Regions from separate parts of the Bradyrhizobium sp. LTSPM299 genome, predicted to be linked through region 2. Evidence: riboswitches for the same ligand, from Rfam matches in the RefSeq annotation. Region 2 holds a riboswitch; the other holds the start of a gene.

Region 1 (4,292 bases), on a different contig from region 2:
CGAGGATCTTGCCCAAATCGGCGCGCCAGATGTTGCGGCCGTCGATCACGCCGAGCGATACGACACGATCGGCGGGCAACCGAGCGAGGTCGTCGAGCTGTTCGGGCGCGCGCACGAGGTCGAGATGCAGGCCGGCGACCGGAAGCGCGAAGGCGGTGTCGCGATTCTCACCCAGGCTGCCGAAATAGCTGGCCAGCATGATCTTGACCTGCGGCACCGCCTTGGCGATCTCCGCATAGGCATGGCGCAGCGCGCTACGCGCCGCATCGTCGAGATCGAGCACCAGGCAGGGCTCATCGATCTGCACCCACTCGGCGCCGCTTTTGGCGAGCTCGCGCAGGACCTCGATATAAACCGGCAGCAGCCGGTCCAGCAGCGACAAAGTGTCGGGGCCGGCATCCTTGCTCTTGGCGAGCTTCAGGAACGTGACCGGACCGACCAGCACCGGCCGGGTCTGATAGCCCAGCGCCTTGGCTTCCTGGTATTCCTCGATCGGCTTGCGTGAGGCGAGGCTGAATTGCTGATCCTTCGACAGTTCCGGCACCATGTAGTGGTAGTTGGTGTCGAACCACTTGGTCATTTCCTGCGCCGGAACGCCGTGACCGTGGCCGTGATGGGCATGGCTGCAGGCAGGGTCATGTGCGTGGCCTTCCGCGCCGCGCGCCATCGCGAAATAAGTCGCGAGCGGCACCGCGCCGCCGGTCCAGCCGTAGACTTCGGGAATCGCGCCGACCATGACCGAGGTGTCGAGCACCTGATCGTAGAACGAGAAATCGTTCGACGGAATCACCGACACGCCGAGCTTCTTCTGCCGCGCCCAGTTGGCGGCGCGCAGCCCGATACCGGTCTCGATCAGAGCCGGTTGGTTTGATGTGCCGGACCAGAAGCTTTCCAGCGCGACCTTGAGTTCGCGGCGCGGGCCGATTCGCGGCGTTCCGAGCGTGGCAACGGCAAGTGAAGAGATTGTAGAAGACATTGGCTTAACCCCAAAAGTTGGGGGCAAAGGCCGTAGTGACACGTCTGGACTCCGCAAACACGGAGTGCGCGTGCGGGGTCGCAACCGCACCACCGGGACACCCCGCCCGTGGACGTGTATGTTGTCGAGGCAGGTCTCCTGGCTCACGGGTCTCAGCTACCGTTCCGGCCTTCCCAAAGCTTTCGCTTCAGTGGCTGAAGTTGAACGGTGGCTCACCGCTTACAGTTGCGGGGGCAGCGCCGGCGTTACACCGGCTTCCCTCTTAGCTTCGAAAGAAAGTGCCTCTCGAAGAACCACGACGCGCCCACTTATCGACAACATGATGGGCGCGTCAACACACGCGGGCTTGACCCGACTTACCCACCGATTCCCACAGGGCTGCCGATCAGATTTCAAAAATTTTTCACTGAAGCGGTTCGGGCCGTTGACACCCGTCCTCAAATCACACCAGATATAGGCGTCACGGTCCGCCATATCCCTAGATTTGGTGGCTAAGAGGGAAGTCGGTGAACTACGGGTAGACCCGTAAAAATCCGGCGCTGCCCCCGCAACTGTAAGCAGTGAGTTGTTCCCGCCCTGTTAAGTCACTGATGCGACACCGCATTGGGAAGACGAGGGAGCAACAGCGACCTGCAAGCCAGGAGACCTGCCGGGACACCGAATCTACGTCCACGGGCGGGGTGTCCCGGCGGTCGCTTGCATTGCCATGCCGGCGCGTTGCCGCCGGTTGATGCGGCGTCCCCTCGACATCCAGCCCCAACAAAACATGCATGGGGTCTGCACGATGTCACTCTCTCTCGATCGCGAAGTTAAGCCAGCGCCGCTCATCCTCCTGCGTCCGGAATCGCTTGCCGCGCCGGACGCCGAGCTTCCGATGCAGGTGATTCGCCGCAACGGTACGGTGTCGAGATTCGACGCCAGCAAGATTTCGGTGGCGATGACCAAGGCGTTCCTGGCGGTCGAGGGGCATACCGCAGCAGCATCACGCCGCGTCCACGAGATCGTCGAGCAGCTCACCGCCGAGGTCGTCGGCGCGCTGGCGCGCCGGATAAGCGAGGGCCGTACCTTCCATATTGAGGATGTGCAGGACCAGGTCGAGCTGGCGCTGATGCGCAGCGAGCACCACAAGGTCGCGCGCGCCTATGTGCTGTACCGCGATGAACGCACCCGGCAGCGCGCCGAGCAGGACGCGGCGAAGGTTGCGAAGCCCGTAGCCGGGCCGACGATCCATGTCACACGGCTTGATGGCACCAAAGTGCCGCTCGACCAGGCGCGGCTTGCGCTGATCGTCAACGAGGCCTGCGCCGGGCTCGACGGCGTCGACGCCGCGCCCGTTATCGCCGAGACCCAGCGCAACGTCTATGACGGCATCAGCCAGGACGAACTGGCGCAGGCCTCCGTGATGGCCGCGCGCACGCTGGTCGAGCAGGAGCCGAACTATGCTTATGTCAGCGCCCGCCTGTTGCTCGACAAGCTCCGCACCGAGGTGCTGTCCTACGTCCACGACGTACCGACCAACGCGTCGCAGGCCGACATGGCCGTGCGCTATGCCGAGTATTTCCCGGCCTATATCAAGACCGGCATCAAGGCCGAGCTGCTTGACGCCGACCTCGGCCGCTTCGACCTGGCGCGGCTCGCCGCGGCGCTGAAGCCCGAGCGCGATCTGTCGTTCCAGTTCCTCGGGCTGCAGACGCTGTACGATCGTTATTTCCTGCACGTCCGTAACAACCGCATCGAGTTGCCGCAGGCCTTCTTCATGCGCGTCGCCATGGGACTTGCCTCGCGCGAGATCGACCGCGAGGCCCGCGCGATCGAGTTCTACGATCTGCTGTCGTCGTTCGACTTCATGGCCTCGACGCCGACATTGTTCAATTCCGGCACGCTGCGGCCGCAGCTGTCGTCGTGCTTCCTCACCACCGTGGCCGATGACCTCGACGGCATCTTCAAGTCGGTCAAGGACAACGCGCTGCTGGCGAAATATTCCGGCGGGCTCGGCAACGACTGGACGCGCGTCCGCGGGCTCGGCGCGCACATCAAGGGCACCAATGGCGAAAGCCAGGGCGTAGTGCCGTTCCTGAAAGTCGCCAACGATACCGCGATCGCCGTCAACCAGGGCGGCAAGCGCAAGGGCGCAGTCTGCGCCTATCTCGAGACCTGGCACGTCGACATCGAGGAATTCCTCGATTTGCGCAAGAACACCGGCGACGACCGCCGCCGCACCCACGACATGAACACGGCGAACTGGGTGCCTGACCTGTTCATGCAGCGCATCGAAACCGACGGCGAATGGACGCTGTTCTCGCCGGACGAGACGCCCGACCTCCACGACCTCTACGGCAAGCCGTTTGCCGAGCGCTATGCGCACTATGAAGCCAAGGCTGCGCGCGGCGAGATGCGGGTGTTCAAGCAGGTCCGCGCCGTCGACCTCTGGCGCAAGATGCTGACCATGCTGTTCGAAACCGGTCATCCCTGGATCACCTTCAAGGATCCCTGCAATCTGCGCTCGCCGCAGCGCCATGCTGGCGTGATCCACTCCTCGAACCTGTGCACCGAGATCACGCTCAACACGTCCGACGACGAGACTGCGGTCTGCAATCTCGGCTCGATCAATCTGCTCAATCACATTCAGGACGGCCGGCTCAACGAGATCAGGCTGAAGAAGACCGTCACGACGGCGATGCGGATGCTCGATAACGTCATCGACATCAACTTCTACACCATCCCGGAAGCGCGCCGTTCCAACCTGCGGCACCGCCCGGTCGGTCTCGGCCTGATGGGCTTCCAGGACGCGTTGCAGGCGTTGCGGATCGCGGTGGCGTCGGATGCCGCTGTGACCTTCGCCGACACCAGCATGGAGGCGATCTCCTACTACGCGATTTCGGCCTCGGTCGATCTCGCCGCCGAACGCGGGCGCTATCCCTCGTTCGACGGCTCGCTGTGGAGCCAGGGCATCCTGCCGATCGATTCGATCGAGTTTGTCGCCGACGCCCGTGGCGGCCTCGATATGGACCGCTCCAGCACCCGCGACTGGGCAGCCTTGCGCGGGCGCGTCACCTCGGTCGGCATGCGCAATTCGAACGTGATGGCGATCGCGCCGACGGCGACGATCTCCAACATCTGCGGCGTCGCGCAGTCGATCGAGCCCGCCTACCAGAACCTCTACGTCAAATCCAACATGTCGGGCGACTTCACGGTCGTGAACGAGTTCCTGGTGCGCGATCTCAAGGCGCGCGGGCTGTGGGATGAGGTGATGGTCAACGACCTCAAATATTTCGACGGCAGCGTCGGCACCATCGACCGCATCCCGGACGACCTC
Region 2 (4,292 bases):
GGTCACGCCGACATTGCCGGTGTAGCGGGACACCAGCGGGACGTCGTTGCCGGCGTACATGCCTTCGCGGAAGACGGCGCGGGTGTAGGCCATGCCGCCGCGGAAGGTCACGGTGTCGCTGACCTTGAGCGAGGCGCTGGTCTCTGAGCCGTAGCGGCGGGTCGGATCAAGGTTGACATTGTAGAACAGCACTGGATTGAATTGAATCTCGTTCTCGAGATCCATCACATAGACGGTGGTCTGCACCTGGAAGCGGTTGGTCTTGACCCGGAAGCCGCCCTCGACGTCTTCCGACGTCTGGGTTTTGAGCTGGAAGTTCTGCGGCAGCGGATTGAAGAACGCATCGAACGAGGGACCCGATGCAACGCGTTCGTCGGCGCCGGGTGTGCGGAACGCGCGCGCGGCGCGACCGAATACCGAGAACGTGTCGTCGAATCGATGCTCGACACCGACATGCGCCGCATATTGCGTCTCGCTGCTGTTGAGCGGGGTTGCTTGCGCGTCGAATGCGAAGGGGGCGTTCGGGTCGTAGCGATCCCGCGCCGAGACGTTGGTGTTCTCCACCCGCGCACCATACGAGAAATCGGTGGTCGGCAGCAGCCCGATGGTCTGCTGCCAGTAACCTGCCAGTTGCTGCTGGTCGATGTTGTAGATGTGGTAGGGGTCCACGCCCTGGAAGGCGCCGCGCGACTCACGGAACGTCGTGTCGTAATAGTCGATACCGGTCAGGATCGAGGACGGCAGCCCGAAGGCCGTATTTTTTATGCTGAGGCGCGGCGTGATCGACCAGGTCTGCAGCGCGGCATCGTTGTAGGTCGACGAAAAGCTGATCGTCGGCGTCGAGCCGAAGAAGCCGCTCTGGGTGTCGCGCTGCCGCCAGCCGCCGTCGACGATCAGGTCGACGCCGTTTATCAAGGTCTTGGTGAAGCCGGTGGTGACGCCGGCGGTCTGCTGGTTGCCATAGTCGTACGGCGTGCTGGTACCCCTGCGGTCGGTCGCCAGTTCGTTGAGGCCGATCGATGGATCAACCAACCTGCCCCCGGGGAGGCCGAGCTTCTGATCGCCTCCCGTGACGGTGAGGAACGCGGAGAGGTCGGGGGTCGTGTAATTGATGTTGCCAACGGCGTTGCGCTGGTCGAGCGCATTGTTGGCGCGGTAGCCGTCGGACTTGACGCCGTTGCCATAGAACGAGGTCGACCATGGCCCGGAATTGACCGCGGCCGAGACTTCGGCCATGCGCTGGTTGAACGAGCCGACGCCGCCTTCAGCCTTGATCGACACTGGTGGTCCGCCGACACCGGTCTTGGTGACGATGTTGACCACGCCGCCGACCGCGTTGTCGCCGTAGAGCACGGCGCCGCTGTTGCCGCGGGTGATTTCGATGCGCTCGATCGAATTGAGCGGGATCGTCGAAAGATCGAAACCCGCCAGGTCGATGTCAGTTTGCCGGCGCCCGTTGATGAGAATGAGTACGTTCGGGGCGGCGAAAGCGCCGAATCCGCGGATGTCGACCGACGTCTTGGCGCCGTTCACGCCGCCGTAGAACGACTGCAACTGCACGCCAGGCACCTGCGCGATGATCTCGGACAGTGTGTGCACCGGTGAGTGCGCGATGTCGTCGGCCGTGATCACGGTCGAGGACGCGCCGACAATGGCGGAGAACTGACGTCCGCCGCCGGCTGTGCCACCGGTTCCGGTGCCCGCGCCCGTCGACGGCGTGCTCGTTCCCGTCCCGGTGCCCGTGTTGCTGGTTTGCGTGTCGCCCGGGGCCGGGCGACGCTGAGCCGGTGTCTCGTCAGCGGTCGGTTTGGCACGGGTGAGGTTCTGGTCGCCCGGCTTGGTGACCTCGATGGGGGGGAGCTGATCGGAAGGCGCGACCTGCGGGGCCTGCTGCGCCAGCGCGGAGGTCGCGCCGAGGGCCGGCACGATCATCGTCGACGCAAGAAGCAGCGCGCGGCGCCGCCGGGCTGAAGGGAGTGAAAACATAGTCTGGACCTCGGTCGACGTCAGTGGCACGTCACCGCGAACCAGTTTCACCGCCGTGCCTTGGCACGTCAGGTGAAGCTAATGTCTGTACTCCCCGACCGACATCATCGCGTGTGACCACGGCTGACGGCAGGTCTCCTGGCTCGCGGGTCGTTACCCTTTGTCGCCTTCCCAGGACCGAGTTTCCCAGTGGCATATGACAGAGGATTCACCGCATACAGTTGCGGGGGCAGCCGCGGCCTAGGGGAGTTTCCCCGCACCGCATTCCCTTTTGATCCCAATTCAGGAACCGTCCTGTTCATCTAGGGGGCGGCTGGAAACCGAGTCAATCCCGGCGGAAGTAGGGCAACGGTGGAGGGGGTACGGTTTTTGTCGAGTGTCGCTTGTCTGCCACTGTAATCGCTGTATGAGCATGGCGCGATGAGCGTGCAGGATTTTGCCTTGGCGGCCGAGGTCGCGGCGCGGCGGCGTTTTGGCGCGACCGCGGCGCTCGCCGCGCTCGTGGTTCTGCTGGTGCTGATCTCGCTCGGCATCGGGCCGGTGCGGCTGTCGCCGCTCGCGGTGATTGAGGCGCTGTTCGGCGGGGCTACCGAGGTGGCGCAGGTGATCGTGCGCGAGATCCGCCTGCCGCGCACCATTCTCGCGTTTGCGATCGGCGGCATTTTGGGATTGTCGGGCGCGGCCCTGCAGGGGCTGTTGCGCAATCCGCTGGCCTCGCCGTCGCTGTTCGGCGCGCCGCAATCGGCCGCGTTCGGCGCGGTGCTGGTGATCGCGCTGGGGCTGGCCGACGTGCGCTCCTACGCGCTGCCCGTGGCCGCGATCATCGCGGCCTTCGTTTCGGTGTTCGCGTTGCTGGCGATCGCCGGCCGCAATGCCGGGCTGTTGATCCTGATCCTGTCGGGGTTGGCGATCTCGAGCTTCGCGGGTGCTGCGACCGCACTGGTGATGAACCTCTCCAGCAATCCGTTCGTGGTGCTGGAGATCGCGTTCTGGCTGCTCGGCTCGCTGGAGGACCGCAGCTTCCAGCATGTCGCGCTGGCATTGCCCTTCATTATTGCCGGTGCGGTCATCCTGCTGAGCCAGGCAAGTGCCTTCCGCGCGCTGACGCTCGGCGAAGAAGCCGCGCGGAGCCTCGGCGTCGATGTCGGGCGGCTGCGGCTCCTGGTGATCTCAGGCGTGGCGCTCGGTGTCGGCGGCGCGGTCGCTGTCACAGGCACGATCGGCTTCATCGGCCTGATCGCGCCGCATCTGATGCGCCCGGTGATCGGCCACGATCCGGCGCGCCTGCTGGTGCCGAGCGCGCTCGCCGGTTCTGCGCTGTTGCTCGCGGCCGACATCGCGGTTCGTATCATCCCCTCGACTTCGGACATCAAGGTCGGCGTGCTGACGTCGATCATTGGCGTGCCGTTCTTCCTCTATCTGATCATGCGCGAGCGCCGCGCGCTCGGCGGAGGCGTGGCATGACGCTGCTCTCCGCAACCGGCCTCAATGCCTCGCTCGGCAAAAGGAAGGTCCTGCACGACATCTCGCTGTCGCTGTCACCAGGCCATCTGGTTGCGCTGGTCGGCCCGAACGGCGCCGGCAAGACAACGTTGCTGCGTGCGCTGGCCGGGCTGATCCCGTCCGATGGCGAGATCAGGATTGGCGGTGACGCGCTGTCCTCGCTGTCGCTGCGCGAGCGTGCCAAACGCTTCGCCTATCTGCCGCAGGGTCACATGGTGCATTGGCCGCTGCCGGCGCGCGACATCGTTGCGCTCGGGCGCTATCCGCATGGCGCGACCGATCCGGCGCGACTGTCGCCCAGGGATATGGACGCGGTGTTGCGGGCGATGCAGGCGGTTGACGTGACGGCGTTCGGCGATCGCCGCGTCACCGAACTCTCCGGCGGCGAACGCAGCCGCGTCGCGCTGGCCCGCGTGCTGGCGGTGGAAGCGCCGGTGATTCTCGCCGACGAGCCGACCGCGTCGCTCGATCCACGCCACCAGATCGACGTGATGCAGAATTTGCGCAACGTCGCCGACAAGGGCGTGCTGGTGATCGTGGTCACCCACGATCTCGGGCTTGCCGCGCGCTTTGCCGATCAGGTGCTGGTGCTCTCGGAGGGACGGCTGGCCGCGCAGGGCGTGCCGATGGAGGCGCTGTCGGAAGCCGTGATGGCTAACGTGTTCCGGATCAGCGCCTATCGCGCCGAATATCAAAGCGAGGCCGTCATCGTGCCATGGGCGGATGTTTGATGCGCGGGTGGCTCGCAGCGCTCGCCGTTGCCGCCTGGGCGCTGTCGTGCAGCACATCGCAGGCGGCCGGAC

The links. Region 2 has a riboswitch for cobalamin ahead of UP10_RS30260 (TonB-dependent receptor). Riboswitches for the same ligand answer to the same signal wherever they lie in the genome.
Region 1: another riboswitch for cobalamin. It lies ahead of UP10_RS27055 (ribonucleoside-diphosphate reductase subunit alpha); the one in region 2 lies ahead of UP10_RS30260 (TonB-dependent receptor).

What each region holds. Positions count from the first base shown of each region.
Region 1 is NZ_JYMU01000050.1:159,095-163,386, reverse strand. Features, by position in the region: gene metE (5-methyltetrahydropteroyltriglutamate--homocysteine S-methyltransferase) at 1-976, opposite strand, end outside; cobalamin riboswitch at 1,088-1,289, opposite strand; cobalamin riboswitch at 1,423-1,644, shown strand; gene UP10_RS27055 (ribonucleoside-diphosphate reductase subunit alpha) at 1,761-4,292, shown strand, end outside.
Region 2 is NZ_JYMU01000058.1:248,480-252,771, reverse strand. Features, by position in the region: gene UP10_RS30260 (TonB-dependent receptor) at 1-1,986, opposite strand, end outside; cobalamin riboswitch at 2,098-2,295, opposite strand; gene UP10_RS30255 (FecCD family ABC transporter permease) at 2,407-3,450, shown strand; gene UP10_RS30250 (ABC transporter ATP-binding protein) at 3,447-4,220, shown strand; gene UP10_RS30245 (ABC transporter substrate-binding protein) at 4,220-4,292, shown strand, end outside.